3 regions of the Streptacidiphilus sp. EB129 genome follow, and region 2 is predicted to be linked to each of the others. Evidence: riboswitches for the same ligand, from Rfam matches in the RefSeq annotation. Region 2 holds a riboswitch; each other region holds the start of a gene.
What was found. A riboswitch is a leader RNA that binds a small molecule or an ion and turns the genes downstream of it on or off. The one in region 2 is predicted to bind cyclic di-AMP.
Positions count from the first base shown of each region.

Region 1: another riboswitch for cyclic di-AMP. It lies ahead of ABH925_RS35085 (M23 family metallopeptidase); the one in region 2 lies ahead of ABH925_RS34640 (NlpC/P60 family protein).
Region 3: another riboswitch for cyclic di-AMP. It lies ahead of ABH925_RS09470 (transglycosylase family protein); the one in region 2 lies ahead of ABH925_RS34640 (NlpC/P60 family protein).

Region 1 is NZ_JBGCCS010000056.1:3,698-13,630, forward strand. It holds gene ABH925_RS35045 (ATP-binding protein) at 1-561, opposite strand, end outside; gene ABH925_RS35050 (ABC transporter substrate-binding protein) at 955-1,911, shown strand; gene ABH925_RS35055 (MarR family winged helix-turn-helix transcriptional regulator) at 2,079-2,639, opposite strand; gene ABH925_RS35060 (MFS transporter) at 2,768-4,129, shown strand; gene ABH925_RS35065 (undecaprenyl-diphosphate phosphatase) at 4,281-5,201, shown strand; gene ABH925_RS35070 (thioredoxin family protein) at 5,336-5,953, shown strand; gene ABH925_RS35075 (bile acid:sodium symporter family protein) at 6,137-7,330, shown strand; gene ABH925_RS35080 (VOC family protein) at 7,340-7,702, shown strand; cyclic di-AMP (ydaO/yuaA leader) riboswitch at 7,882-8,012, shown strand; gene ABH925_RS35085 (M23 family metallopeptidase) at 8,025-9,011, shown strand; gene ABH925_RS35090 (hypothetical protein) at 9,153-9,455, opposite strand; gene ABH925_RS35095 (hypothetical protein) at 9,511-9,933, opposite strand, start outside.
Region 2 is NZ_JBGCCS010000053.1:12,786-22,718, reverse strand. It holds gene ABH925_RS34675 (SDR family oxidoreductase) at 1-462, opposite strand, end outside; gene ABH925_RS34670 (XRE family transcriptional regulator) at 563-1,225, opposite strand; gene ABH925_RS34665 (hypothetical protein) at 1,397-2,245, shown strand; gene ABH925_RS34660 (DUF397 domain-containing protein) at 2,355-2,567, opposite strand; gene ABH925_RS34655 (helix-turn-helix domain-containing protein) at 2,775-3,635, opposite strand; gene ABH925_RS34650 (GPP34 family phosphoprotein) at 4,061-4,789, opposite strand; gene ABH925_RS34645 (D-alanyl-D-alanine carboxypeptidase family protein) at 5,043-6,959, shown strand; cyclic di-AMP (ydaO/yuaA leader) riboswitch at 7,300-7,490, shown strand; gene ABH925_RS34640 (NlpC/P60 family protein) at 7,498-8,481, shown strand; gene ABH925_RS34635 (Cys-Gln thioester bond-forming surface protein) at 8,740-9,933, shown strand, end outside.
Region 3 is NZ_JBGCCS010000006.1:1,374-11,306, reverse strand. It holds gene ABH925_RS09500 (sensor histidine kinase) at 1-488, shown strand, start outside; gene ABH925_RS09495 (FAD:protein FMN transferase) at 676-1,623, shown strand; gene ABH925_RS09490 (ferric reductase-like transmembrane domain-containing protein) at 1,620-2,381, shown strand; gene ABH925_RS09485 (NADH-ubiquinone oxidoreductase-F iron-sulfur binding region domain-containing protein) at 2,378-3,739, shown strand; gene ABH925_RS09480 (ferredoxin) at 3,745-3,969, shown strand; gene ABH925_RS09475 (hypothetical protein) at 4,224-4,688, shown strand; gene ABH925_RS09470 (transglycosylase family protein) at 4,990-6,135, opposite strand; cyclic di-AMP (ydaO/yuaA leader) riboswitch at 6,138-6,332, opposite strand; gene ABH925_RS09465 (hypothetical protein) at 6,514-7,134, opposite strand; partial or broken gene ABH925_RS09460 (serine/threonine-protein kinase) at 7,190-7,669, opposite strand; gene ABH925_RS09455 (FkbM family methyltransferase) at 7,832-8,599, opposite strand; gene ABH925_RS09450 (ABATE domain-containing protein) at 8,783-9,403, opposite strand; gene ABH925_RS09445 (carboxymuconolactone decarboxylase family protein) at 9,533-9,933, shown strand, end outside.

The DNA.
Region 1 (9,933 bases), on a different contig from region 2:
GGGCGGGAGGGTGCCCGCGGTGATCTGGGCACGGACCGAGGAGAGGCTGTCGACCTGGGCCAGCGCCGAGGCCTCGGCGTCGGGGAGCGCCGAGCCGAACGCCGCCCGGACCGCGGCGGCCTGGGCGTCGGTCTCGCCCTGGGTGCGCTGGTAGGCGTCCAGCGAGGGCGCCGCCTGGTAGTCGGCGCGCCGGTCGTACCCGGCCCAGAGCAGCAGCGCGTTGCGGTGCTCGGCCTGCACGTCGTCGACCAGCTGGGTGACCTGCGCGCTGGCGCGGATCAGCTGGGCCTGGTCCCCGGCCGCCCTGGCCGCGGCGATCTCGTTGGCCACGATGAGGACAAACAGCAGTGACATGACCGTGAGCGGCACGACGACCAGGATGTTGAGCTTGTTCCGGAACCGGATCCGGTCCAGTCGGCGCGCGGCTCGCGCGCGCAGTCCGGTGGCGTCGGGCAGACCGGACGGGTCGGCCGGGCCGGTGGGGTCGGTCGGGCCGGTGGGGTCGGGCAGGGGTGTCGAGGGTGCGTCCGTTATCGCTGGGCGCGCGTCCTGGCGGGACAAGCGATTCTCCTCGATCGGCTCCGGGCCGTGAGTTGACATGGGGTGACGCCGCCTGCCGGCCCGTGGGCGTGGACCAGACCCGTTCCCCCGTCGAACGTGCGACCGTTCGGGGAGAGTACCCCGACCCGGGCGTGCTTGTCAGAGCTGGTTGTGAACATTCTGATACGAACCGGCCAAGTTGCTTCCGGAAGCCGGTACGGGGGTCGCACTATGCCTAGTTGTGCGGCAGTTGTGACTGCCGGTCAGCAGCGGAAGCCCGGTCTGCGGGCTCCGTCCGGTGACTGGATGTCAGTTGACTGTCCTTGACGTGAACATATTTGATCGTCCGTGAGTCATGGCTCCGCCGTTCACCCGCGCACAGCACGCTCCTCCTCAAAATTCTGGAATGGAACAGTGACCACTACCGGTATCAGCGGCCGTCCCACTCGTATAGCCGCAGCCCTCATCGCCTCTGCCGCAACCGTCTCGCTCGCCGCCTGCGGCTCCTCCTCCTCGGCCGGCAGCAGCAATCCGCTGGCGGGATCGTCCGCCTCGGCGGGCGGCACGATCGTCATCGGCTCCAACAACTTCGCCGAGAGCACCCTGCTCGCCGACATCTACGGCGAGGCACTCAAGGCCAAGGGCCTGACGGTCCAGTACAAGCCGAACATCGGCAGCCGTGAGGTCAGCTACGGGCTGATGAAGAACGGCTCGATCACCCTGATGCCGGAGTACAACGGCAACCTGCTCGGCTACCTGGACAAGACGGCCACGCCGACCAGCTCCGACGACACGGACACCCAGCTGTCGGCGAAGCTGGCGCCGAACCTGAAGGTGCTGAACCCGGCCGCGGCCCAGGACAAGGACTCACTGACGGTCAACTCCAAGACCGCCGCGAAGTACAACCTCACCGCCGACTCCAGCATCGCCGACCTGCAGAAGATCATGGGCGACCTGACCCTCGGCGGGGCTCCCGAGTTCCAGACCCGCCAGCAGGGGCTGCTCGGCCTGAAGTCGGACTACGGGCTCACCTTCAAGAGCTTCAAGGCGCTGGACGCCGGTGGCGCGCTCACCGAGGCGGCGCTGAAGTCCGACGACATCCAGGTCGGCGACATCTTCACCACGGACAGCACGATCACGGCCGACAACTGGATCGTGCTGAAGGACCCGAAGAACCTCTTCGGCTTCCAGAACGTGATCCCGCTGGCGCAGAAGACCCTGCCGCAGAACGCGGTGGACGCGCTGAACGCGGTGTCCGCGAAGCTGGACACGGCGACGCTGCTGGACCTGGACACCAAGATCGGCGCCAAGGGCGCGGACCCGATGACGGTCGCCGACGACTGGCTCAAGACGGCCGGCCTCAGCTCCTGACCCCGGTCCCGGCACAGCCGGGACCCCGGCACCACCCGCACCGCCCGTACTACCCGCACCACCAGTCGTACGACCAGGGGCGCGAAAGACCGTGCGGCCATCCTCCGTGGAGGGTGGTCGGCAACGCACGGTCCCTCGCGCCCCTGGTCGTACCCCGTTACGGCCCGTCAGGCGTCGAGGTCGTCGCAGCGGCCGAGCGCGTCGGGCTGGTGCTCCTCGACCCGCCGGAGCATCCGGCCCAGCTGACCGGAGAGCACCGCCCGCTCGTCCGCGGACGCGTCCCGCAGCAGGTCCTCCTCGAACACCGCGGCCATCCGCATGGACTCCAGCCAGCGCTCCCGGCCCAGCTCGGTCAGTTCGATGATCACCCGGACCCGATTGCTCTCGTCCCGGCTCCGGGTGACCAGCTCCGCCGCCGCCATCCGGTCGATCCGGTGGGTCATCGCGGCGGGCGTCAGCCCCAGCCGCTTCGCCAGCTCACCGGGCCCCAGCCGGTACGGGCTGCCGGCCAGGATCAGCGCCTTCAGCACCTCCCAGTCGGCCGAGCTGATGCCGAGCGAGTTCAGCTGCCGGTCGTAGGCCACGTTCATCCGCCGGGCCAACCGGGTCAGCGTCGAGGTGATCGTCTCGACCTGAGGGTCCACGGTGGGGAACTCGCGCTGGTAGGCCGCCACCTGCTGGCTGATCTCGAGTTCCGGCAGCGCGCTCATGCCTGCGGTGTCGCTCATACCTCCCAGTGTCGCATGACCCTAAAGACTTCCTACTTATACGGTTTCCTGAAGAAGACTTTAGTAGTGTACTCTTTCGGAGGAAACCTAAAGGGGGCGTGAGCTCACACGGTGAAGGGCGGTGCAGCATGACCCGCACGATGCGGCAGACAGACGACAGGCAGTACGGAACGGCGGCGGGGACGCTGCGCCGGGTGCAGCTCGGGAACGCGCTCAGCGCGTTCGGCAGCGGCTTCACCACCCCCTACATGTTCGTGTACGTGAGCCAGGTGCGCGGTCTGGGCTCGATGACCGCCTGGCTGGTGTTCACCGTGTTCGCGCTGGCGGCGCTGGTCGCGCTGCCGCTGGGCGGCCGTGGCATCGACCGCTACGGCGCGCGTCCGGTGCTGGTCGCCGGCGCGGTCGTGGCCGCCGCCGGCGCGCTGGCCTTCGGGCACGCCACCGGGGCCGCGCACGTGCTGATGGGGGCCTTCCTCTTCGGTGCCGGTGTGGCCACCGTGCAGCCCGCCCTGGCGACTCTGATCGTCCGCTGCTCCACCGCGGCGACCAGGGCGCATTCCTTCGCGTTGCAGTTCACCCTGGTCAACCTGGGGATGGGCGTCGGCGCCCTGATCGGCGGGCAGATCGTGGACGTGCACCGGCCCGGGAGCCTGACCCTGCTGTTCACCATCGAGGCCGTGATGTTCCTGGTGCTCGCCGCGGTCACCGGCACCGTACGGCTGCCGCGGTCCGCCTCGGTCGCGGTGCCGGCGCCGGTCGCCGTGCCGGCCGCCGGGGGCCGGGCCGCCGCCGCTCCGCGTGCGGACTTCCGGTCGCTGCTCAGGGACAAGGCGATGGTCCGGATCTGCGTGCTCGCCGCGCTGATCTTCTTCACCTGCTACGGCCAGTTCGAGTCGGGCGTCGCCGCCTACGCCACCGACGTGGTCGGCACCGCGCCGTCCGTGCTGGGCCTGGCACTGGGCGTGAACACCCTGACCATCGTGCTGCTGCAGATGATCGTGGTCCGGATGACCGCCAGCCGGCGTCGCAGCACCGCCATCGCCGCGACCGGCGTGGTCTGGCTGGCCGCCTGGGCGGCGGCCGCCGTGGCCGGGCTGGTCCGGGCGGACGCGGCGGTCGCGACCGTGGCCATGCTGAGCGTCTACGTGCTGTTCGGCGTGGGCGAGGCGCTGCTCGCGCCCACCCTCGGGCCGATCATCGCCGACCTGGCCCCGGCCCATCTGCTCGGCACCTACAACGCCGCCTACTCGCTGGTGAAGCAGGTCGCGGTGGCGATGGGTCCGGCGGCCGGCGTCCTGCTGGTCGGGGCCGGCCTGTCCGGGGCGTACGTACTGGCGCTGGGCGGCTGCACGGTGCTGATCGTGGTGCTGGCGCTGCGGCTGCGACGGCAGCTGACGCCGGCTCAGGACAACGCGGTCCAGCCGGCCCGGCTGGTGGCGGGCCCGCCCGCCCTCGAGCGGATCGACCGGGCCGAGGTGCTCGCGGCATAGCCGCGAACGACGGCCGCGGGGCTCATCCCCGCGGCCGTCGGTGAACGCTGGGGATCGTGGCGATGAACAAGCGCAGTGCGGTGGTGGAGGGTCTACAGCGTTGTAGTACTTTCAGACCGACCTGTCCCACCTCCCATGCCGAAGGCAGCAGATGTCGGTTCTCACCTATCCGGAAGCGATCGGCGTCGGCCTGCTGCAGGGCGTCACGGAGCTGTTCCCGGTCTCCAGTCTCGGCCACAGCATCCTGGTGCCCGCGCTGCTCGGCGGCTCCTGGAAGCGCGACCTCAACGTCTCCGCCGCGGACTCCCCGTATCTGAACGTGCTGATCGGGCTGCACCTGGCGACCGCGCTGGCGCTGGTCGTCTACTTCTGGCGGGACTGGGTCCGGGTCATATCCGGCTTCGTCAGTTCGGTCCGCGAGCGGCGGATCGAGACGGTGGACCAGAAGCTGGCCTGGCTGCTGATCGTGGCGACGATCCCGGTCGGCATCGCCGGGCTCGCGCTGGACAAGGTGTTCCGGGAGTCGCTCGGCAAGCCGATCCCCGCCGCCATCTTCCTGACCCTCAACGGCCTGGTGCTGTACGTCGCCGAGCGGCTGCGCCGTGGCGGTTCCGGCCGACGGCGGGCCGGCGAGGCGGTCGCGCCCGGGGACGAGGAACTGCACCCCGACGAGCTGTCGGACCGGCGGATCACCAAGCTGAGCTGGACCCACGCCCTGATCATCGGCGGTGCGCAGATCCTGGCCCTGCTGCCGGGCATCAGCCGGTCCGGCGTCACCATCAGCACCGGCATCTTCAAGGGCCTGCGCCACGAGGACTCGGCCCGCTTCGCCTTCCTGCTGGCCACCCCCGTGATCGGGGCGGCGGCGCTGCTCAAGGTGCCGTCGCTGATGGGCCACGCGGGGGACGGCATCCGGGGGCAGGTGCTGGCCGGGGCGGTCGCCGCCTTCGTGGCCGGTTACATCGCGGTGCGCTTCCTGACCAAGTACTTCGAGACGCGCACCCTGACGCCGTTCGCCATCTACTGCACCGTGGCCGGTCTGGGCAGTCTCGCGTACCTGACCCTGTCCTGACGCTCCGCCCTCACTCCTTCGAGTGATCGGCCCGCTCCCCCGGCCTCGCCGCCGGGGGAGCGGGCCTTTTCTCTGCTCAAATGATCTTCAGGATCGGGCGGGCGGCCGGATCAGCCGGCAGGAGGTCGGGCGGCATGAAGGCGCAGAGGCGGCTGCTGTGTGTCGTGGCCGCGCTGGCCGCCGTGCTGGCGCTGGGTGGCTGCGTCACCGTGGTGGGCACGGGCAGGGGGCTCCCGTCCGCCGGGCGTCCCCGCACGGGGTCGGACGCCGAGGCCTCGGGCCGGCCGCTCGGACTGGCCCGGCCCTTCCCGCCGCTGCCGTCGGTGAAGCCCGCCTCGGTCCCCGACGGCTACGACCCGAACCAGGACGCCCCGGCGGCCGTGACCGCCGCGCTCGCCGCGGCCCGCGCCGACGGGCGCCCGGTCCTGCTGGACTTCGGCGCCGGCTGGTGCGAGGACTGCACCGCCCTGTCCGCGCTGGTGGCCAGCCCCGGCATCCAGCTGATCCTGTCCCGCAACTACCACCTGGTCACCGTGGATGTGGGGCAGTACGACCACAACACCGAACTGGCGGCCCGTTATGTCCGGCTCGCCAGCAGCGGCATCCCGGCGCTGGCCCTGCTCGGACCGGACGGGACGGTGCGCCACACCACCGACGACGGGTCGTTCGCCCAGGCACGGTCGATGTCCGAGGACCAGTTCGCCAACATGCTGGTGGACTGGCTCTACCCGCCGTACGGCAACACGGAATGATCGGGTTCATCCGGTATGCCGGTATTCCCGGTCGAGTCGTAAGCCACTCGATCGAATGAGTTCGCGGGCTCTGACGGGACTTCCCCCGGTGCCTTCTGATCAGATGTCAGGCACGACAGGCGTACGCCCGCTCCGGGCCGCAGGCACCAGCACCATGCCATGACAGGACGGAGGGCTCCCGCCATGCGTTCATCCCCCGTGCGCCGGTCTCCCGCGCACGCGTCTCCCCAGCAGCCGTCCGCCCAGCAGCTGTCCGCCGGGCAGTCGTCCGCCGAGCAGCTGTCCGCCGGGCAGTCGTCCGCCGGGCATCCCGCTGTGGTGGACGGGGTGCTGGCCCGCCTCGGCGGGGCGCTGCAGCGGCAACTGCTGTGGATCATGGTGGGGATGTACGTCCTCGCCGCCGTACTGCCGGAACCGGGCGAGGCCCTGCGCCGGGTGTCACTCGGGCATGTCGGCGCGGTTGGCTTCCCGTTGCCGGCCGGGCTGCTGGCGCTGATCGTGTTCACCGCCGGACTCACCGCCCGGGCCGAGCAACTGCCACGGCTGCTGCGCCGCCCCGGTCCGCTGCTGCTGGGCATCCTCACCAACGCACTGCTGCCGACCCTGCTGCTGGCGGCGGCCTCGGTGGCGGCCGCCGGGTGGCACAACCAGAAGGAGGCGCAGAGCCTGCTGGTGGGCCTGGCCCTGATCGGGGCGATGCCGGTGGCCGCCGGTGCCACCGTCTTCGCGCAGGGCAGCGACGGGAACGCCACCCTCACCCTCGGGCTGGTGGTCGGCTCGACCCTGCTGAGCCCGCTGACCATCCCGCTCGGGCTGCATCTCGGCGGCTTTCTCACGGCCGGTGACTACGCCACCGACCTGCACGCGATCGCCCGTACCGCGAGCAGCGTGTTCGCCGTCCTGGCGGTGGTGCTGCCCTGCGCCTCGGGGCTGCTGGCCGGGCAGGTCGCGGCCCGCGTGGGCCGCGGGCTGACACCGGCGCTGCCGGTGATCCGGCTGCTGAACCTCGGGGTGGTGGTCAGCCTGAGCTATACCAACGCCTGTGGCGCGCTCGGCCAGGTGCTCGCCCGTCCCGACCCGGACTTCCTGGTCCTGGTCACCGTCGCGGCGGGGCTGATGTGCGGCTGCTCCTTTCTCACCGGCTGGGTGATCGCGAACCGGCTGCGGATTCCCCGGTCCGACGCGATCGCGGTCACCTACGCCTCGGGAATGAACAACAGCAGTGCCAGCGCGGTCGTCGCGGCGACGCGGATACCGGATCATCCCCTGGTGCTGCTGCCGATTCTGGCGTACAGCCTGCTGCAGAAGGTGCTCGCCGGATCGGTCGGCCGCCTGGTCGGTGCGGCGGACTCCCCTGGGCGGTCCCGGCGGCGCTAGCGTGAGGCCATGGGCATCGAAGCCGGGCTGGGAAGGCTGGACGAGATCGTGGTGGACTGCGCCGACCCCGCGGGTCTGGTGCGGTTCTGGGCACTGCTGGTCGGTGGCTCCCCGGTGGACCGGACGCCGCAGTGGTCCTACGTCGACCCGCCCGGCGGTCAGCCCCGACTGGCCTTCCAGGCGGTGCCGGAGGGCAAGGAGACGAAGAAGAACCGGCTGCACCTGGACGTCGAGGTGGGCGACATCGACGCGGTCCGTGACGAACTGCTGCGGCGCGGAGCGCAGGTGGTGGGTGAGGTGCAGACCGACGACCAGGGAGCATTCCAGGTGATGCACGACCCGGAGGGCAACGAGTTCTGCCTGGTGCGATGACAGAGTGTCAGTGATTGTTTCTCGTTCATGATTCAGTACACATCAAAAATGTACCTCCTCGATCCACAACTGCAGGCCCTCGATCCACAACTGCACCCCCTGGATCACTTGGATTCAAGCGGCACTAGGATTACCTTTCTATAACGCAGCGCGAAGTTCTGCCGTTAGTCGGACGGCGTCGTGCTCAGTCGCCTAATCCAGTTGGAGCCGGGGAACCACGTACGTCGGGGTGAATCAGCCGCACCTGGCTGTAGGGGACCTTCCTCTCCGAACCCGTCAGCTAACCCGGTCGGCGAAAGGGAAGGAAAGGAGCACGCCGACGGTGGCGTCGTACCAGCCCACCACCTGGGCCCCCGAACAGTCCGACATCGACGAGCCGGAAACGCCTCGGTCGATGCCACGGGCGGCAGCGCCGCAGCCCGCGGTGCCGCAGCAGCGGTCGTCGGGCATCGCCCCCTCCGCCGTGCTCGGCTTCGCGGCGATGGCGGCGGTCGGCGCGACCGGACTCGCCGCCCCGGCAAGCGCGTTCGCGGCGGAGCCGGGCAGCGCCGCCAAGGGCACGCTCATCGCGCATCAGGACCGGTCCCACCAGGACCACGGCCAGACCGTCGGCTTCGGCTCGAACACGGCGGCCAACACGGATCCGGGCACTGCGCTGGCGGAGCGGATACGGAACCAGGCAGCACAGCAGAAGACCACCGCCGAGGACACGGCCCGCCGACAGGCCGCCCAGGCGGCGGCGGAGAAGCAGGCCAGACTGCAGCAGCTCGCCGCCGAGGCGGAGCAGCAGGCGGCGCAGGCCGCCGCCGGGTCGGCCGCGCAGGCAGCCGCCCAGCGCTCCCCGGGAGAGCAGACTGCCGCGGCCGTCGAGGCCGCGCTCCGGGCGCACCGCCCGCAGGCGGTGGCACAGCTGGGCACCCTGGTCGCTCCGGTGCCCGGGGCGACCACCGGCGCGGGCTTCGGACAGTCGGACTCGTTCTGGGCCCACCTGCACACCGGGCTGGACCTCACCGCCCCCACCGGCGCTCCGGTGCTCGCCATCGGCGCGGGCACCGTCACCTCGGCGGGCTGGGCCGGCGCCTACGGGTACCGCGTGGTGGAGACCATGCCGGACGGCACCGAGCTCTGGTACTGCCACCTGTCGGCGATCGGTGTCGGCTCGGGCGAGGTGACGGCCGGTCAGCCCATCGGCCGCGTCGGCGCCACCGGCAACGCCGCCGGGCCGCACCTGCACCTAGAGGTCCGCCCGGCCGGCGGCGAGCCCGTCGACCCGGCCGGCTGGCTCGCCGACCACGGCCTCGCCCTCTGATCGGGCCCCATAGGCCCTGAAGCGGGGCTCACAGAGAGCAGGCCCGCGCAGACCAGGCCCGCACAGACCCCGACGGCCCCGGTGACATCCCCCCGACACCGGGGCCGTCGGCTTGCGCTGCGGCGGGGGCGCCGCCTGCTGTCAGGCGCGGCGGTCCACGGCGGCCCAGGAGGCCAGGGCGACACCCGCCGAGACGGTGGCCACCGACGGCCATGCGCCCAGTTTCTTCGCCAGCGGATGGGAGCCCGCGAACGCCGCGACGTAGAGGCCGGTGAGCGCCACCGCCGTGCCGGTCCCGGCGGAGCGCTTCCACTGCGTGGCCGCCACCGCGCCGGCCGCGGCCAGGGCGACCCCGCCCAACTCGCGCTTTCTGGTCGCCCGTGCGATCGCGAATCCGCCGACCAGACCGCTCGCCGCGACGAGCGATGAGGGAATCCGTGCCATGTCGTCCAACCTCCAGCAGTAGTCCGGTCTCGACCCTAACCCGGGACCGGGGCGGTCAGTTGGTGCGAGTGTTGTGGAGGTGCAGGCCTATGTAGCCGATGTAGACGCGGCCGGTACCGGAGCAGTCGTCGTGGTAGTGCAGCCGGGGAGCGGTGCCCCCGCCGCCTATGCGCAGGTGGGCGCCCATGAACACCTTGCCCGAAGGGCTGACGGTCGCCGGTACCGGCAGTTCCCGCTCGCCCTTCCACTTGCCGTTGGTGCGGACCGTCCGCGACTCGTCGCGGATCACCTTGCGCGGGGGGAAGACATGGCAGTCCGGGGGAGTGTTCTCGCACCAGCGGCGGAAGTCGCCGCCGGACTCCCCGCGCACCGCCGCCTCGGCGTAGTCCTGCAGGGCCAGCAGCGCGTCCCAGGCCATCCGGACCCAGGTGGGGTGGTCGGTCTGGTCGTCGAGCTCCTTGGTCAGGCGCGGGTCGCC
Region 2 (9,933 bases):
CTGGCGGACCTGGGTGGGGGAGGCCACCGCCGACTGGGTGCCGATGATCACCACCGAGCCGCCGCGTTCGCGCAGTGCGGGGAGGCATGCGCGGGTCAGCTGCAGGGTGCCGATCAGGTTGACGTCCATCACCCGTCGCCAGGCGTTGAAGTCGGCGTCGGCCAGACCGCCGAAGTGGCTGTCCAGGGCCGCCACATGGATGACCGCGTCGATCCGGCCGAAGCGCTCGACCGCGAGCGCCGCCAGGGCCGTGCAGTCGGCCTCCACGGCGATGTCGGTGGGCCGCCAGGCGGTGCTGCCCGGGCGCCCGGCCTCGATGTCGCTCGCGGTCTTCGCCAGGTTCTCCTCGGTGCGGGCGCCGAGGACGACGTTCGCCCCCTCGGCGGCGGCGTGCTCCGCGACCCGGCGGCCCAGGCCGGGCCCCACGCCCGACACCAGCACCGTACGCCCCTGCAGCAGCAGTGTCATGGCCCCGCACCCTTCCGTGGTCCTGCGCCCTCCGATATCTGACGGAGCGTCAGAGTAGTTGTCCGGAGCGGGGATGGCCATGCCCGTGCGCGGGCTATTCGCCGATCAGCAGCCAGAACTGCTCCAGCGCCTCCTCGGGCCCCGGCGGCACCGCGGCCTCCTCCACCGCGTCACCGGCCCACAGCGCCCCGGCCGTCATGCCCTCGTCGTGCAGCACCCGCAGTGCGTACTCGATCCGCTCCCGGGGCAGCGTCGGCACCAGTCGCATCAGCGCCTTCACCTGTGCCTGCCAGCGGCCGTCGATCGCGCGCTGCAGCAGGTCCTGCAACTCCTCGGTCCGGCCGGTCGCGGCGACCAGGGCGCGCGGGGTCAGCCGCAGCGCCACTGCCAGCAGGTAGGTCTGGTCCGGGCTGCCGCTCCATCGGGCGGCCCCCTCCAGTTGCGCGTACTCGCGCGGGGTCAGCGCCAGTTGCCGGGCGACCTCCTCCTGCGGCAGGTCCAGGGCCAGCCGGTAGTCCCTGACGCTCGCGGCCCGGCCGCCCATCAGCTGGCCGGGGGTGCACCACAGCGAGCGGGCCAGGGCGACCAGCTCGGGTTCGGAGGGCAGTAGTTCGCCTGCCTCCCAGGCCATCACCTGGGGTGGGACCGCCATGATGCCGTGCGAGGCCATGGCCCGCGCCACCATCTGCGGGCTGAGTCCGAGCAGCTGCCTGGCCTCCCAGGCGGCACGCGGATCGAAGGGCACGGGGGCGGCCACAGGGGCAGGCGAGCGTCTTCGCATGTGCGATGACGATACGGGCACACCGGACTTATCGCATGGGTGGAACCGTCAGAAAGGCCACGTTCCGACCGCTGCGGCCTTGTCCGATTCACCAGTTCCCGGCCGGTGTCTGGGAACTTGCGATGACCTGACGTACCGTCAGGCGCTATGACCGATGACCTGGATCAGGACCTGCAGCAGTATGCCGAGCTGGCCTCGCGCGGCCCGTACGGGGTGGAGATCGGCACGTCGCTGATCACCATGGTGGAGCCGCATCCCGGCCACGAGTACGGCTACAACCGCTGGTACGAGGACGACCACTTCTACGCCGGCGCGATGGCCATGCCGTGGATGTTCGCCGGCCGCCGCTGGGTGGCCACCCGGGAGCTGCAGCAGCTGCGCTACCCGGAGAAGTCGGCCGTCGCCGAGCCGGTCGGGGCCGGCTGCTACCTCTCCGTCTACTGGCTCACCAAGGGCCGGCACGACCAGCACATGCGCTGGACCGTGGGCATCAACAAGCGCCTCAACCGGGACGGCCGGGTCTACCGGGACCGTACCCATGTCTTCACCTCGTTCCAGGAGCACGCCGGCTCCGCCTACCGCGACGGCGCGGCCGGCCCGCGCGACGTGCACGCGCTGGACCACCCCTACGCCGGGCTGGTCCTGGAGGTGGTCGACGCCGAGGACGCGGCGCAGCGCGACCGGCTGCTCGACTGGCTGCTGGAGCGCGGCCTGCCGGCCCGGCTGCGCACCGGGAGCCCCGCCGCGATGTGCGTGATCTTCCGCCCGCTGCCGCTGCCGGTCGACCGGATGTCCTACGTCAAACCGGTCGACGGCACCGACACCAGGCTCACCCTGCTCTGGTTCCTCCAGCAGGACCCCCGTACCTGCTGGGACGCCTTCACCGGCCTGGACGCCGATGTCGCCGCGGCCGTCCCGGGGGCCAGGGTGGAGCTGGTCGCCCCGTTCATCCCCACCCTCCCGGGCACGGACGCCTACGTCGACGAGCTCCGGTAGGCGGGGTCCGGCGCGGCCGCGCCGACGGGGGCAGCCGTCGGCGGGCACGCCGAAGCCCCCCTCGCACAGCGGGGTACGCGTGGGCGAGGGGGCCGACGGTCGGTTCAGGTCAGGTCAGGTCGAAGGAGCCCTGGCCGATCTCGGTGAGGAAGGAGGACCAGGCGTCGGCGCTGAACGAGAGAGTGGGCCCCTCAGGGTCCTTGGAGTCCCGCACGGCCACCCCGACGGCGGGGGTGGCGATCTCGACGCACTGACCGTTCCCCGAGTAGGAGGACTTCCTCCAGGCGGGGGCGTCGGTGTCGGTGATGAGCTGCTGATCCATGTGGTTTCGCTCCGGGTTCTGCACTCGGTGCAGCCCAACTACTCGAATGGGCCTTGACGTTGTGCCTTGGCGGTTCGGTGGTCACTGGCCAGTCTGCTCTCAGGACCGGCCGAAGGGGATATCTGGATCGTGTGTTTCCCCCAAGAGAAGGGGAGTCCGTCGTGTGCCGGGCGGGGACGGCGGGTGCTGGTGTATCCTCCGCCCGCGTCAGCGGTCGTAGGCGTCGGCCACCTCGGTGACCAGGTCGCGGGTCTGACCGGCGCTCAGGGCCTGGGCCCGGAGGTGCTCGTACATCACCGAGTACAGACGCACGTCGCCCTCCTTCTCCAGGTACAGGTCGCTGGTCACGCCCTCCAGGTAGACGACGCTGGCGTCCAGCGCGTCCTGGAACTCCAGGATGGAGAAGGTGCCGCTCATCCCGGGGTGCGCGCCCACGCTGTAGGGCAGCACCTGGACGTTGATGTGCGGCTGGGTGCTGAGCTCGACCAGCCGGTGCAGCTGGTCGCGCATGATCGCCGGACTGCCCACCACGCGGTGCAGCGCCGCCTCGTCGATCACGGCCCACAGCCGCAGCGGCGTGTCCGTGTCGCTGAGCAGGTTCTGCCGCACCATGCGGATGTCGGTCCGCTTGTCGATCTGCTCCGGGGTGGCCTCCGGCTGGATGCCGGCGACCACGGCGTGCGCGTACTCGCGGGTCTGCAGCAGGCCGGGGATGAACAGCGACTCGTAGTTGCGCACCGAGACCGCCTCGGCCTCCAGCCCGATGTAGACGCTGTACGGGACGTCGCCGAAGGCGTGCCACCAGCCGCGCTGCCGGGACTCCCGGGCCATCGCCATCAGGCCCTCGACCATGGACTCGTCGCTCACGCCGTAGACCGTGCAGAGGTCCCGGACGTCACGCTGGCTGATGCTGCGCCGGCCGTTCTCCAGCCGGCTGATCTTCGACTGGGAGACCAGCAGCTGTTGAGCGACCTCCTCGGCGGTCAGGCCCTTCTGCTCGCGCAGTTTGCGCAGCTCGGAACCGAGGCGACGGCGGCGGACGGTGGGATTGATGCTGGCGGACGACACGGGTCCTCCGGCTCGGGGGTGTCGGGTCTGGAACGGGATTGGTTGGTATCCCTTCCGTATCTCCAGCAGGATGCCACCGGGGAGGGTCCCCGCGTGGGGCAAACGGCACAGATCAGGGGCGTGCGGCTGCCGGAACGCGCTCTCCGCCCGCAGAGGGTGCCCATCGTGGTATTGGAACGCTGCTCGAACGCGCAGTGCCCAACCCGCAGTGCCGAACCCGCAGTACCCAACCCGCAGCGCTGAACGCGCTTGCCGAACGCCGAATGCCGAACGCCGTCCAGGGCCGCGTGGTGGGCGCGGGACGGGACGGCGTTCGGCATTCGGCGTTCGGATGTCCACCGTGCGGACACGCGGACATCCGGACGTGCGGACATGCGAGTGGATCGGGCTGTGCGGATGGTGCGGTACGGCAGGTCCGGCGGCGCTCAGCGAGCTGCCGCGCGGGCCATCCCCGGCAGCACGGCCGGACGCCTTGCGGGTCGGGTCGCGGTCCGGACGACGGGGGCGCCCGGAGCGCGGACCTGTGCGACCGGAAGGCCGTTCTGCACGTCCATCACGGCGTGCGCGACCATCCCGCCCAGCGGGTCGTAGCGGATCAGGTCACGCAGCCGTGACCTTGAGGAGCGGCCTTCGTTGCCCGGATAGAGGTGCTTGCCCAGGCCCACGGCGTGGGCGAGGGCGGCCAGCGCGGCGGTCCGCGGGTCCGGGGGCACCCCGGTGCGGATGGCCGTGTCCAGCCGTTCCTTGATGGCGCTGTTCGTGCAGTCGTCGGACGCCTGATAGCGCGTCGTCGGCAGCACCCCGCACACCTGGCCCGGCACTGCCCGCACCATCTCGCACCGCTCCAGGTGCGCGAGGTACGTCTGGCGCAGCCCCAGCCGGGGCCCGCCGATCCAGTGCACGGCACGCACCGCACTGCCGCGACGGCGCAGCAGTTCGAGTGCGTGGTCCAGGGTAGGATCGCCGGTCGGCCGTGGGTTCACCACAGCGATCCGGTCACCGTCCGGGACTATTCTTCCGGCCATGGCCAGCTCGACGAGCTGTGCCCCGGCCAGACCGAGGTCAAGGGTCTGCGGTTGTGCGGTGGTCCCGGTTGTCGGGTCCAGCGCGAGCAACAACAGTTCCTCGGGAATTGTTCTGCGGCTCTTGCCCATCCAAGCCTCCCCGCGTGGATGAAGACAGAGTGACGCCTCTCACACCCTGCTGTCGAGAGTGCCTCGAGAGTGACGCAACAACGTGATCTCGGGAACCACTGCGGCGAGCCTCACGTCTTGCTCGGGAGGGCCTGGTAACACAAAGGAATCACCGGTGAGAGGCGTCGCGGGCCAGCGTTGTCGCGGATGTGAAAGAAACTTGGGTGGGGCGTTCTGCTGACGCCCGCCGGTCGTGCGAGAGAGGTTGGAAGACGTGGGCGAGTCCCCCGACAGGGCGGAGCGGAACGACGGCGCGGACCAGGAACCGGAGACGAAGTCCTCGTCGTCCTGGTTCCAGGGCGGTGCCGCGGCACCGCAGCCGCCCGCCGTGAGTGAGGCGCTCGACTCGCCGACCACCGCGCTGCGCACGCCCCATGACCTCCCCACCCGGACGATGCGCCAGCCCGACCCCGCACCGCAGGCCCCGCCCGCCTCCCCGGCCGCCACGCCCTTCGCCTCCCCGGCTGCCGCGCCCTCCTCCGTGCCCGGCTTCGGCCCGGCCGCAGCTCCTGCTTCGGGCTCGGGCCCGGCCCCGGCTGCGAGTCCTGCCCCGGCCGCCGGTCCTGCCCCGGCTGCGGGTCCTCCTGCCTCCGGTCCGGGCTTCGGCCCGGCCTTGGGCTTCGGCCCGGCCCAGAGCGCGGCCCCGGCCCAGAGCCCGGCTTCGGCCCAGAGCGCGGCCCCGGCCCAGGGCGCAGCCTTGGCCGGCAGCTCGGCCGTGGGATTCGGCTCGGCCCAGGGCTTCGGCTCGGCCCCCGCCCAGGGATTCGGCTCGGCCCCGACCCAGGGCGGCGGCTCGCGCGCGGCGACCGGGACGGTCATGGTGGATCCGGACTCCTCGCCGGAGACCACGTCCGACGCTCTCGACATACTCGCGACTCTGCAACGACGGCCGCCCTCCAGGCTGCGCCGGGCGGTCAAGCGGATCAGCCTCTGGGGCGGCCTGCTCTGCGTGCTGCTGGTCGTCCTGGCCGTGGTCCAGGTGCTCCGCCCGCTGCCGGCGACCTCGCTGTCCATGACCGCCGACACCTCCTACGCCTTCCCCGGCGCCGCCCCCGGTCTGGCCTGGCCGCCGTCCGGGCAGGCCACCGTCGCGGTGGACGGGATCGGCAGCCTCGGGCACACCGGCTCCGACAACCCGGTGCCGATCGCCAGCGTCACCAAGGTGATGACGGCCCACCTGATCCTCAGGGACCACCCGCTGAAGTCCGGCGACCCGGGCCCGACGCTCACCGTCGACAAGCAGGCGGCCGACGAGTACACCTCGGGCAAGGCGGCCGGCGAGTCGGTCGCCAAGGTGACCGAGGGCGAACAGATCACCGAGTACCAGGCGCTGCAGATGCTGCTGATCCCCTCGGCGAACAACATCGCGCGGCTGCTCGGCCGCTGGGACGCCGGGACCGACGCCGCGTTCGTCACCCGGATGCAGACCGAGGCGGCCGCGCTGGGCATGTCCAAGACCACCTACACCGACCCGAGCGGTCTGCAGAGCACCACCCTGAGCACCGCCAACGACCAGCTCAAGCTGGCCCAGTCGGTGATGCAGGACCCGGTGTTCCGGGAAATCGTGGCTACTCCCTCGTTTACCCCGCCGGGCGACGTGCTCACGTACAACAACAACAATCTGCTGGGCAAGAACGGCGTCGTCGGGATCAAGACCGGCTCCAGCAGCGCCGCGCTCGGCTGCCTGATGTGGGCGGCGGAGCAGAAGGTCGGCGGCAGCACGCAGACCATCATCGGCGTGGTGCTGAGCCAGCCCGCCTCCGCGGCCACCGGCGGTTACCTGCCGACCGTGCTGACCAACAGCGCGAAGGTCGTGGCCAGTGCCGAGGCGGCGCTGCAGGCGCACACCGTGGCCAAGGCGGGCGACGTCGTCGGCTACGTCGACGACGGTCTGGGCGGGAAGACCCCGGTGGTGGCGTCCAAGGACGTGACCGTGGTCGGCTGGGGCGGCCAGTCCGTGACCCTGACGCTGACCCCGCAGAGCGGCAGCCTGCCGCACACGGCGGCGGCGGGTACCACTGTCGGCACGCTGACCGTGGGCAGCGGCGCGGGCGCGCAGCAGGTTCCGGTGACGCTGCAGAAGGCCCTGGTCCAGCCCGGCTACCCGGCCAGGCTCACCCGCCTGGGCTGACCGGCAGAAGGCTGACCGGACGAGGGCTTCGGAGCTCTCCCGCGCCCCGGTGCACACGCGACGTCAATCGTCGCCGGTGCACCGGGGCGCGGTGCTTTCCGGCCAGCGCGGTCGGCGGCGCGGACGGTGACGTGGGTCTCGGCGTCCGGCGCGCCGGGATCGCTCCCATCATGGCGACACATGGGGATGAATAGGACATGAGGGATCGAACTACCCCATGCTTTCAGGCCATCTGACGCCGCGAATCATGCACTGCCGCTGTGAGCAATGCCACAGTCGTTTGCGGATTTCCAGGGCATCTGCCTAGCGTGCTCCCCGTCCGCACTTAAGTGGAACTAACAACTCCGGAACGCCGAATCCTGCCGCCGGAGAGGTTCAGACACCGACGCACCGCGCCATGGCAGGAGCGGGGGACCCAGGTAAGTCGCCGCGATCTCCGGGATCGCGGCTAGGGGTGAAGCCGTGCACCGCACGGCCGGGCAACTCCGGCCCGAATCCGACAGCTCACCTCGTAGGCGTGGGAGAGGAACGCAGCTCCATGCCCAAGCACGCCCTGCCCAGTGCTACCCGCCGCACCGTCGCCAACCGCCTGTTCGCCGGAATGAGCCTGGCCGGCGTCGGCCTGGGGCTCCCGCTGGTCACCGCCGCCAGCGCCTCCGCCGCTCCGGTGAAGGCCCCCGCCGCTGCCACCACGTCCACCGATTCCGCCCCGGCGGCCACCCGCCCGGCCGCCGCCCACAGCGCCGCGCACCGGGCTGCCCGTACCGCCACGGCCACCTCCGCCACGTACACCGTGGTGAGTGGTGACTGGCTGTCCAGCATCGCCGCGAAGCGGCATGTCAGCGGTGGCTGGGAGCGGCTGTACCAGCTCAACCGCGGCACGCTGACCCATGGCGCGGACGTGATCTACCCGGGTCAGAAGCTGGCCCTCGGCGGGGCTCTCGCCGCCACCGGCAGCAGCGGCTCCGGCGCCTCCAGCGACTCGGAGGGCGAGGCGAGTTCGGCGGCGACCACGTCCTCCTCGCCGTCGTCCTCCTCCTCGTCCTTCTCCTCCTCGTCGGACGCCGCCGGTGCCGCCTCCTCCGCCTACGCGGCCGCGACCCAGGCGACCGCCGCCACGACGCAGACCGCCGTCCAGGCGCCCGGCGGCAGCACCTCCAGCGGTATCGCCGCAGCCGTTGCCTTCGCCAAGTCGCAGGTCGGCGACGCGTACGTGTACGGCGGCACCAGCTCGGCCGGCTGGGACTGCTCCGGGCTGGCCCAGGCGTCGCTGGCCCAGGCCGGGATCTCCATCCCGCGCGTCGCCGCCGACCAGGCCGCCGCCAGCACGCATGTCTCCCTGGATGCGCTGCAGCCCGGTGACCTGCTGTTCTGGTCCAACGACGGCACCGATGCCGGCGTCTACCACGTCGCGATCTACATCGGCGGCGGCCAGTACGTCGAGGCGGCCAACCCCAGCTCCGGCGTGAAGTACGAGACCATCGCCAACTGGGCTCCGGACTTCGCGGGCCGCATCGGCTGACCCCTGCTCAACCTCCTGCTCAGCGGTCGGTCACCGGGCACTCATCCGCCTGTCGAACGCCTACCCCCTCCGGTCGTGCACCGGCGGGGGTAGGCGTCGTTCGGACAAAGACACATATTTTCCGACCCCGCGCGAACTCCAGCCGCAGTGGTCACTAGGATCCCCCACAGTCACAGGGGGCGTTTTTCACTGACCATCAGTTCATGCGACCGGTGCGGCACTCCCCATGCCAAGAAGCCGCCGCTGCAAGGGGTACCTATGTTCAACATACGGGGGCGGCGCACTGCGCAGCTCTGCGCCGCAGCTCTGCTGACGGCCGTCGCAACGACCGGGACCGTCGCACTGGCAGGCTCGGCCTCGGCCGACCAGAGCCAGAAGAGCACCGCCGTGCTGGGCGACTTCCTGCACTCCGGTGCGGTCGACGTCAAGGGCGAGGGTGCGCTCGACGCCGGTACGGTCGCGCTGACGCAGGGCGGCCAGACCATGGCCGTGTACTGCATCGACCTGCACCACGGCACCGAGGCCGGGGTGAAGTACACCGAGACCGGCTGGGACCAGTCCACCCTCTCCGACAACCCGAACCGCGGCAAGATCCAGTGGATCCTGCAGCACTCCTACCCGGTCGTCTCGGCGGACGCGCTGGCCAAGCAGCTCAACGTGGAGGGTCTGAGCGAGGACCAGGCCGCCGCCGCCACCCAGGCCGCGATCTGGCACTTCTCCGACAACGCCGACGCGACCCCCGAGGACGCGACCGCCGCGCAGCTCACCAGCTGGCTGGAGACCAACGCGGTCCCCGTCACCGAGCCCAAGCCCTCGCTGCAGCTCGCCCCGGCCAGCGTGGCCGGCAAGAGCGGCGAGAAGATCGGCCCGGTCACCGTCACCACCAGCGCGAACTCGGTCGACCTGTCGCTGACCGCTCCCGCCGGGGTGTCCCTGGTGGACCAGAACGGCGCTGCCGCCAGCAAGGCCGTCAACGGCGAGAAGCTGTACGTCAAGGTGCCTGCCGGTGCCGCGGCGGGCAAGGCGACCGTCACCGCCACCACCACGACCGACCTGCCGGTCGGCCGCGCCTTCAAGGCGGTCGACGGCTCCAGCCAGACCATGATCCTGGCCGGCACGGCCCCGGTCGAGGTCACGGCCGCGGCCGAGGCGGACTGGGCCCCCAAGGGCGTCATCCCCGCGGCTGTCGCCAAGGAAGACTGCACCAAGGGTGGCGTCGACGTCACCCTGACCAACGCCGGTGACCAGCCCTGGACCACGACGGTCGGCGGCCAGTCCGTCACCGTGCAGCCGGGTGCCAGCACCACGGTGCTGGTGAAGGTCACCGAGGGCGCCACCTACGACATCACGGTGACCGGCCCCAACGGCTTCAGCCAGGAGTTCAAGGGCGCGCTGAAGTGCAAGCCCACCACCCCGGGCACGGGCCCCGGCCCGAGCAAGGCGCCGAGCTCC
Region 3 (9,933 bases), on a different contig from region 2:
CCGCCGAACGCGGTCTGGAACTGACCGCGCGGGGGCCGTCCAGGCTGACCGCGCAGCTCGGCGCCGGGGACCTGGAGCAGATCCTGGACAACCTCCTCGCCAACGCCCTGGAGGCGGTGTCCCCGGGCGGCCTGGTCCAGGTGGTGACCGGTCGCGACGAGCAGCAGGGCGACGTGCTGCTGCGGGTGGTCGACAACGGCCCCGGTATGGACGAGTCGGCCCGGGAGCACGCCTTCCGCCGCTTCGGCACGGCCAGGGCGGGGGGCACCGGCCTCGGCCTGGCCATCGTCCACCGCCTGGTCACCGCCAACGGCGGCCGGGCCGCGCTGGAACCCACGCCCGGCGGAGGGCTCACCGTCCGCCTCAGCCTTCCGGCCCCGCCCCCGGGGGGTGGCCACGCCCGCCGGGACCGCCGTCCCTCCCGGGGACCGGACGCCCCCGCCGCCCCCGGGGCCGGCGGCACCGGGACGGACCGGCCCGCCGGCTGACCGCGCCCTCCCGCCACTGCCGAGACCGCAGCTTCGAGTGAGACCACCGCTCCGAGCTGCGGAAACGCCAATGCTTCCCAGTTCTTAGTCTTTTCTGAACCGGAATCCGACCTCCCGCTGGGCACCCTGGTCGAGTAGGCGCGATCGCGCCTGTTCCGCGGCCCACCCACACCACCACGGGCGGATCATGAACACCTTCGTCCACGCACCCGCCAAAGCCGCCTTCCCGGTCTTCGGAACCACAGCGGAACTGCTGGTCGCCGACCCCGACCAGCTGGACCTGGCACTGCGCACGCTGCGTGCCGAACTGGACGCGATCGACGCGGCCTGCAGCCGCTTCCGGCCCGATTCCGAGCTCTCCCTGGCCAACGCGAACGCCGGGACCGCCGTCACCGTCGGCCCCCTGCTCGCCGAAGCGCTCGACGTCGCCTGGCAGGTGGCCGAGGCCAGCGGTGGGCTGGTCGACCCCACGGTCGGCGCGGCCCTGGTCGGCCTCGGTTACGACCGCACCTTCGCCTCGTTGCGTCCTGAGGGCCTGGGGCCGCCGGTCACGGCTGCCGCCCCCGGGCTGCGCTCTGTCGACTGGGCGCCGGCGCGCCGGCGGTTGAGGCTGCCCCCGGGAGCCGCCCTCGACCTGGGCGCCACCGCCAAGGCATGGGCCGCGGACCGGGCCGCCCGGCTGGTGGCGGAGGCCTCCGGCTGCGGCGTCCTGGTGAACCTCGGTGGCGACCTGGCCACCGGCGGCGAGGCCCCGGAGGGCGGCTGGCGGATCGCCGTCGCCGACGACCACCGCGCACCCCGGCCCGACTCGCCCGTCGTCTGCGTCCACGGCGGCGGGGTGGCCACCTCCGGCACCGCCGTCCGCAGCTGGGAACGCGCCGGGCAGCGGCTGCACCACATCGTCGACCCCCGCACCGGCCGCAATCCCGCCCCGTTCTGGCGCACGGTCACGGTCGCCGCCGGGTCCTGCGTGCAGGCCAACGGCGCGGCCACCGCGGCGCTCGTGCTGGGGCCGGACGCGCCGGCGATGCTGCGCGAGTCCGGTCTGCCCGCACGGCTGGTGCACGTGGACGGCGGCGTCGTTCCCGTCTGCGGGTGGCCGCAGGACGCCCCGGCCCGCGGAGCCGCACAGTGACCACCGCACTGCTGGCCGCCGCCGGCTCACCCAGCCCGCTCTGGTACGCAACGCGCGCGGGCGGCACCGTGGCGCTGGTGCTGCTGACAGCCACTGTCGCCCTCGGTGTCGCCGTCGGCGGGCGTCACGCGCCACGCTCCGTCGCCCGCTTCGAGATCAGCACACTGCACCGCAATCTCTCGGTGCTGACGCTGGTCTTCCTCGCCCTGCACATCGTCACGGCGATCCTGGACTCCTTCGTCCACCTCGGCTGGCTGATCACGGTGCTGCCCTTCACCGCGTCGTACCGCACGCTCTGGCTGGGCCTGGGCACCGTCGCCTTCGACCTGCTCCTCGCGATCGCGGCCACCAGCGCCGTCCGGCTGCGGATCGGGCAGCGCCGCTGGAAGGCCGTGCACTGGCTGGCCTACGCCTCCTGGCCGGTCGCCGTCTTCCATGCCGCCGGCACCGGCACCGACACCACGGCCCCACTCCAACTCGCGGTCTATGGCTGCTGCCTGGCCGTCGTCGTGGTCGCCGTCTGGTGGCGGCTGTACCGGGCCGGGCCCGGCCATACCGCGGTGCGCCTGTGGGCCGGGGTGGCGACGCTGGCCATACCGGTGGCGCTGGTCGCGTTCCTGCACGTCGGACCGCTGCAGCCGGGCTGGTCGCACCGGGCCGCCGGAGCGGTGGGACCAGTCGCCGTCACCGGCTCGGCCCATGTCACCGCCTCGTCCCAGCGACTGGCACTGTCCGAACCGGAAGGAGCGTCGCGATGACGTCCGACACCACCGCCTTCGACGTCACCGGCACGACCCCCGGGGCCGCCGGGGCCGAGGCCGGCCCGCACGGCACCCGCCTACTCTCCGGCTGGTTCAGCACCGGGCGCGCCGCCGACCTCGACGACCACCTCGACCGCTACGGCCCCCCGCCCGTGGAACGCGGGGCCCGGCGCGGCAGCAGCCCGCTGCTGGCCCGCGCGGCCGAGGAGGCGGGCCTGACCGGTCGCGGCGGCGCCGCCTTCCCGACCGGGCGCAAGCTGCACGCCGTGGCCACCGGCCGCGGCCCGGCCGTCGTGATCGCCAACGGCATGGAGAGCGAACCCGCCAGCGCCAAGGACCGGACCCTGCTCGCACTCGCGCCGCACCTCGTCCTGGACGGGATCGCGCTGGCCGCCCGCGCCGTCGGCGCCGACCAGGCGCACCTGTGTATCGCCCGCACCCGCCCCGAGCAGGCCCGCGAACTGCGCGCGGCTCTCGCGGAACGGGACCGCCGCGGCCTCGACACCGTCCCGGTCCAGCTGCACCAACTGCCGCACCACTACGTCTCCAGCGAGGAGTCCGCACTGGTCAACTGGCTCAACGGCGGTGACGCCCGGCCGACCTCGACGCCACCGCGCCCGTTCGAGCGGGGCGTCGGCGATCGGCCCACGCTGATCGACAACGTGGAGACGCTGGCACACCTGGCGCTGATCGCACGCTACGGCCCCGCCTGGTACCGCGAGGCCGGCGCCCCCGACGCGCCCGGAACCACCCTGGTGACCCTGGCCGGCGCGGTCCACCACCCCGGCGTCTACGAGGTACCCATGGCCGCCACTCTGGGCCGGCTGCTCGACCACGGCGGCGCACCGAACGAGCCGCTCTCCGCCGTCCTGCTCGGTGGATTCTTCGGCAGCTGGCTGCCTGCCGCGAGCGCGATGCCGGTCCGCTTCGCCAAGGAGGATCTCGCCGCCCTCGGCGCCGGCCCCGGGGCGGGTGTGCTCGTCGCCCTGCCCGAACGCGCGTGCGGCCTGGCCGAGACCGCATCGGTGCTGGCCTTCCTGGCCCGCAACGGGGCGCAGCAGTGCGGGCCGTGCCGTTTCGGTCTGCCCGCCGTCGCCGAGGACTTCGCCGCGCTCGCCCACGGCCGCACCGACCCGGCAGCGGTGCGCCGCCTCGAACAGCGCGTCGGACTGCTGGCCGGCCGCGGCGCCTGCCGGCACCCGGACGGCGCGTCCCGACTCGCCGCCACCGCCCTGCGTACCTTCGCCGCCGAGACCGAACGCCATCTGCGCTTCGGGCCCTGCCCGGCGGCGTCCCGGCCCCTGGTGCTGGACGTGCCCGGCGGCGCGGTCCCCGGCGCGCACGAGTGGCGGTGAGCACGATGGTCTTCAACCGTCCCGGTGATCGCGTCCTGCGGATCGACCGCATCGCCTGCGAAGGCCATGGGGCCTGCGCGGAACTGCTGCCCGAACTGCTCTCCCTCGACGAGTGGGGTTATCCGATCGTGCACAGCACGGCCGTCCCCGCGGAACTCGCCGCGCACGCCCGCCGCGCGGTCGCGGCCTGCCCGGTGCTGGCACTGCGGCTCGGCAGAGCGGGGAAGTGATCCGACGCCCGGCACGCTCGGAGCGCCGGACGGAATTAATTTTCGGGGCCGGATAAATCGATCACGAGGCATTACCAGGCAACTTAGCCACTTCTTAGTAATTGCACCCGTTCGCCTCCCCATTCAGATATTGACCGACCTCCGACAAGTCCGTTTTACTCTTGAGTAACGTCATTCTCCGGCCGCACCCAGGGGAATCGATCAATCACGCCCGGACTCCCTGGGGCAGCCTTACCGAAAGGCTTGGCATGCCCATGTCCAGACCCCTTCGCGACTCCCTGGCGCCTCGCCTCGCCGCCGCGGTCCTGTGCCTGGCCGTGGCCTGGATCCACGTCCAGGACCAGGGCGGATTCCCCGGCAACAAGACCCCCACCTACGTCGGCATCGGCTACTACGCCCTGGAGGCCACCGGCGTGCTCTGCGCCCTGGCCCTGTTCGCCGGCCGCAGTCTCCCGTCGCGCGTCCTGTTCTGGCTCGCCATCGCGGGAGTGGCCCTGGGGCCGCTCCTCGGCTACATCCTGTCGCGCGGCCCGGGGCTGCCGGACTACAGCGACGACAGGGGCAACTGGACCGAGCCCCTGGGACTGGTCAGCATCGCGGTGGAAGTCGTGCTGCTGACCCTGGCTCTCACCCAGGCCCTCGCCAGCAGGCCGGCCGTCGGGGGTACCCGAGAACGCGCGGGCACGTCACCGCGGCAGCGCAGCGCGGCGTCCAACTGACCGCACCGAATCCCCGTGGAACACTCCGGCCTTGGGAATCCAGCCCGGCATTCCCCGGAGTTAAAAGGCCCAGAGAATGAACAGCCAGGAGTGCGCTGATTTCCTGGACGCGTACACCAGGCTGCTGGAAAGGGACCGGTCCGGCCCGTATTTCGCCGACCACCCGAAGAGCGAGCCCCCTTCGGCACCGGCCGGGGTCGGGCTTGAGGCGGGGGACGGTCCACCGACGCAGCAGCCCGCCGCACGGCTCCCCAACAGGGGAGGCCGTGCGGCGGGCGGGCGCCGGGCAGGAGTCGGTCCGTCAGTACCAGTTGTGGGCCTGCCAGAAGGCCCAGGCCTGGTTGGGGCTGCCGTACGTGGTGTTCATGTAGTCCAGCGCCCAGCGCAGCTGGGTGGCGGGGTTGGTCTGCCAGTCGGCGCCGGCGGAGGCCATCTTGTCGCCGGGCAGCGACTGGGGCAGGCCGTAGGCACCGGAGGAGGGGTTGGTGGCGCTGACGTTCCAGCCGCTCTCGTGGGAGATGATCTGGTCGAACGAGGCGAGCTGGTCGGCCGGGACGATCTGCGCGGCGATGGACTGCGGGTCGCCGGAGAGGTTGGCGGCGGGGGCGGCGGTCGAGCCCGAGGACGACTGGGCGCCGGTGCTCTGGGTCGCGGGGACCTGTGTCTCGTTCTGGGCGGCGCCGCTCTGGGCCGAGCTGTTCGACGCACCGCCGGTCAGACGAAGACGCTGACCCGGGAAGATCATGTTCGGGCCGTCAGTCAGGGTGGAGCGGTTCAGCTGATACAGCGTCTGCCAGCCACCGGCCACGTGGTGGGACTGCGCGATCGTGGACAGCCAGTCGCCGGAGGCCACGGTGTAGGTGGTGGGCGCGGCGGTGGTGGGCGCTGCGGTGGTGGGTGCGGCCGTGGTGGGTGCGGCCGGGGCCGCCTGGGCGGTCGAGGACTGCTGCGCCGGAGCCGGGGATTCCGAACCCTCGGAGTCGCCCGAGGCCTGGGCGGCACCGCTGCTGGAGGAGGATGCGCCGGAGCCGGCGGAGGCGGTGCTGACACTGGCGGGTGCGCCGCCCTGGCTCAGGCCGGCCTGGGGGCCGCACACCGGCCAGGCAGTGGGACCCTGCGAGGCGAGCACCTTCTCCGCGACGGCGATCTGCTGACTCTGGGTGGCCTGGTCGGCGGTGGCGGCATACTGCTGGCCGCCGTAGGCGTCCCAGGTGGAGGCGGAGAACTGCAGTCCGCCGTAGTAGCCGTTGCCCGTGTTGATCGACCAGTTGCCGGAGCTTTCACACTGGGCGACCTGGGCCCAGGTCGAGACCGGGGCGGCGAAGGCGCTCGTCGTGCCGACGAGCGGGATGGCTATGCCCGCGCCGGCCACGCCGGCGGTGGCGACCAGGCGCTTGGCCTGGTTGGTACGGGGGCGACGATGACGGCCATTTCCAGGCATGAGCATGACAGAAGCCTCTCCGACGCCTGCGAGGTGAGCTGTCGGATTCGGGCCGTGAGGTAGCCCGGCCGCGCCGAAGCACGGCTTCACCCCAAGCCGCAGCCGGGTGCGCTGCGGCGACTTACCTGGTTCCCCCGCCTCTGCCGTGGTGATGTTTGTGGGCGCCCTCGACCTCCGCCGGCAGAATTCGGCGTTCCGGAGTGCGAGGTTCCGCTAGATGCGAACAGGCTGCACGCTAGACAGAAGGGAGGCCGCAGTGCAACTGGCTGTGACGACGGCCACAGGGGATCAGCACACAGGCATCCCTTATGTCCCATTGAGGGAGAAATGACATGTTGTCACACCGATTGCACGGGAACGAGCGCCCCGGCAGGCGGGCCCCGGTCACTGGGGCGGGAGGGCCACCAGGGTGTTTCCCTGACGGGCCGCCACCAGAGTGCCGGTCGGGTCCTCGGCCACCATCCAGGCGTCGGTGCGGGTGACCGGCTCGCTGTAGCGCCAGCGGACCGAGCCGTCGGAGGCGTTGATCGCCCAGAAGCCGTCCGCGCCGCCGGCCGCCGGGACCAGCAGCAGATCGGCGCCGAGTTTGCCCGCCACGGAGTCCCAGGCGGCGATCCCGACCGGGTCGTTCATCGTCCAGCCGACGCCGGGGGTTTCGACGAGCCCCCAGGTGTAGACGGTGCTGCCGTTGGTGTTCTCCACGACGATGACCTGAGCCCCGAACTGGTTCCCCCCGAACTCGCCGGTCTTGGTGCCGGTGGCCGGGTCGATCACCAGCGCCGTCCGCAGCTCCTCGCGCATCACGACGCGGTTCCCGGCCACGCGAACGTGGGACACATCGAGCGCGGCCACCCCCGGGTAGGTCCAACTGCTGGTGCCCGTCGCCTGGTCGTAGGCCTGCAGGTCGGCCACCTCGGTGGCGTCCTTGCTGAGGTTGGCCTTCACCAGCACCTTGCCGCCGGCCAGCACCGCCGCCGCGCCCTGCGGGCACAGGTCCGCAGCCACTGCGGCCGGGGTCGGGCGGGCGGCCGGGTTCTTGGCGAAGCAGGAGCGGAGCAGCGGCGTCAGCCCGGCCGAAGTCGATGACCCGTGGCCCCCCGGGCGAGAGCAGCACGTTCCCGGGCTTGAGGTCGCGGTGCACGAGGCCCACCGCGTGGATTCCGCACAGCGCCTCGGCAAGGCCCGCGCCCAGGGCGCGCAGGCTGCGCTCCGGCAGCGGCCCGTGCTCGGCCACCGCAGCGCCGAGTGTCGGGCCGAGCACATACGCGGTCGCCAGCCAGGGGGTCGCCGCCCGGGTGTCCGCGCCCTCCACCGGCGCGGTCCAGGGGCCGGTCACCGCGCGGGCCATGGCCACCTCGCGGGCGAACCGATCGCGGAACTGCTGGTCCGCCGCCAGATCGGGCCGGACCACCTTGACCGCCACCGCCCGGCCGCCGGCCGAACGCGCGAGATAGACCCGGCCCATGCCGCCCTCGCCCAGCCGCGCCAGCAGCCGGTACGGGCCGAGCTGCTGCGGATCCGACGCCTCCAGCGGCTGCACCGCGCTCCCCCGTTCCTCCGCGCGACCGGGAGCCGTGGAGCTACGTCTCACGACCGGGGCGACGCCTCCAGCGACTTGCCGTGCCCACGGTGATCATGTGCACAGGCGGGGACATTATCGCCATGCGCTCGGACCTGGCTTGGAAAAATTTGACCTCACCTCTCAACTGCGGACGGCGTACACCGTGTAGTAGTCCAGATGCGCCAGCGCTGCCGGCGCCTCGGTCCTGACCGAGAACCCGTGCGCGGTGAGCATCCCCATGGCCCTGTCGAGCGTGCCCTCCAGGTCCTGCAACTCCAGCACGATCTGGTCGATGCGCTGCCAGTCCGCGTCGTCGATCCCCTGCAGCACGTCGAGTTCTGCGCCTTCCACGTCGACCTTGAGCAGGTCGACGCGATCGATGCCGGGATACCGCGCCAGCGCCGTGGACAGCCGTTCCACGGTGACGGTCACGTCTTCGCCCTGATACAGGTGGTCGCCCACCCCGTCTCCCCACATGCTCGCGATGTGGTCGCGGTCGTGCTTCTTCTGATCGGGATAGCGGGTCGAGTTGCCGGGCAGGTTGGGGTAGAAGGTGAAGGTGACGGGCCCCTCGAAGTCACCGGAGAGGCCGTGCGGTACCACCTCAACGTCGGTGGCGTGGTGGAGTTCGAGATTGCTGCGCAGGGCCTGGAGAGTCCTCGGCATGGGCTCGAAGGCCACGATTCGGGCCTGCGGCCAGTGGCGCTTGACGTACAGCGAGAAGATCCCGACGTTCGCGCCGACGTCCAGCACGCAGCCGTTGGCGGGCACGGTGATGCCGTGCCGCAGGTAGGTGTGGTCGGTGAACATCTCGGCGTAGATGGCCTTCAGTTCCTGGACGGCACCGTCCGTCTGAAGCCCGTAGCAGCTGAAACCTTCGTCGAGCTCGACAAGACCGATCGCGATCATGAGGAACGCTCACTCTCTGCGCTGCCGGTGGGCACCAACCCGCCGTCCGTTGAGCGTGCTTGACGGAGCGTTCGGCCCCGGCCGGCCCGCCGATCTCCAGGAACTCTAATGGTGTGGGATTAGTGAAGGGACTAGCCTCCGGTTGGCGGCGGCACCGGCCCCGGGTTGACGACTGCGCTCCCGTCAGGCCGTTGAGCCGCGGTGGCGCTGGTAGTGGCGGGCGGCTCGGGCGCGGTTGCCGCAGGCGGGGGAGCACCACTCGCGGCGGGGGTGGTCCTTGAGGAAGTACAGGACGCATCCGGGGGCCAGGCAGGCCCGGAGCGCGAGCCGGTCGTCCTGGCTGAACAGGGCGATCGCCTCCTCGGCGATGGCCGAGACCGTGGCGGCTGCGGCTTGGCCGTTGGTGCGGGTGAGCCGTACGGGTGCTTCGCCGGGAGTCCAGGTCAGAGCCGACCAGCGCGGAACCGCGCCGGCGGCGTCGTTGACCGCGTCGAGGGCGTCGTCGAGCGCCCCGGTCGCGGAGGCCGCGGCCGGCCGCGGGTCGCCGGTGGCTTCGGCGGCGAGGCGGCGCAGGGCGTCGCGCAGGTCGCGCAGCCGCCGCGCGAGGTGGTCGACGTCCTTGGCCGCCAGGGCGTCGAGGCCGGGGACGGTCGGCAGGTCGATGCGGGGGGCGATGGCGCGCAGCCACGCCTCGGTCTCGGCCGTCGCGCCGAGTGCGTCGTGGACGCCGTCGCGGTCGGCCCAGATCGTGTTCATCAGCTCCACGGGCAGCGGTTCACCCAGAAGCGGCGCGCGCGTCTCCATGCCACAACCCTACCGCACTTCTAACGGTTGCCAGCGGCGTCTTCCGTTGACAGGCATCGGTGCGCGTGACATGGTTCTAATGGTTATAGAACCTACAAACCATTAGAAGTGAGAGGAAGTACTGTGCCGATGAACGCGTTCACCCCCGTCGCCCCCGCCACCGCGACCGGCCAGGCCGCGGAGTTGCTGGCCGACGTCCAGAAGACCCTCGGCCTCACGCCGAACATGACCAAGGTGATGGCCAACAGCCCGGCGCTGCTCCGGGGGTACTTGGCGCTGTCCGGCGCCCTGGCCGGCGGGGTGCTGCCCGCCGGTGTCCGCGAGCGCCTGGCGATCGCCACCGCCGAGTTCAACGGCTGCGCGTACTGCCTGTCCGCACACACCTACATCGGCGCCAACATCGCCAAGGTCGACGCGCTGGAGCTCGACAAGGCCCGTGACGCCACGGCGTCCGACCCGCACGCCGCCGCCCTGCTGGAACTCTCCGACGCCATCGCCCGAGGCCGCGGCAGCGTCGACGACACCCGCCT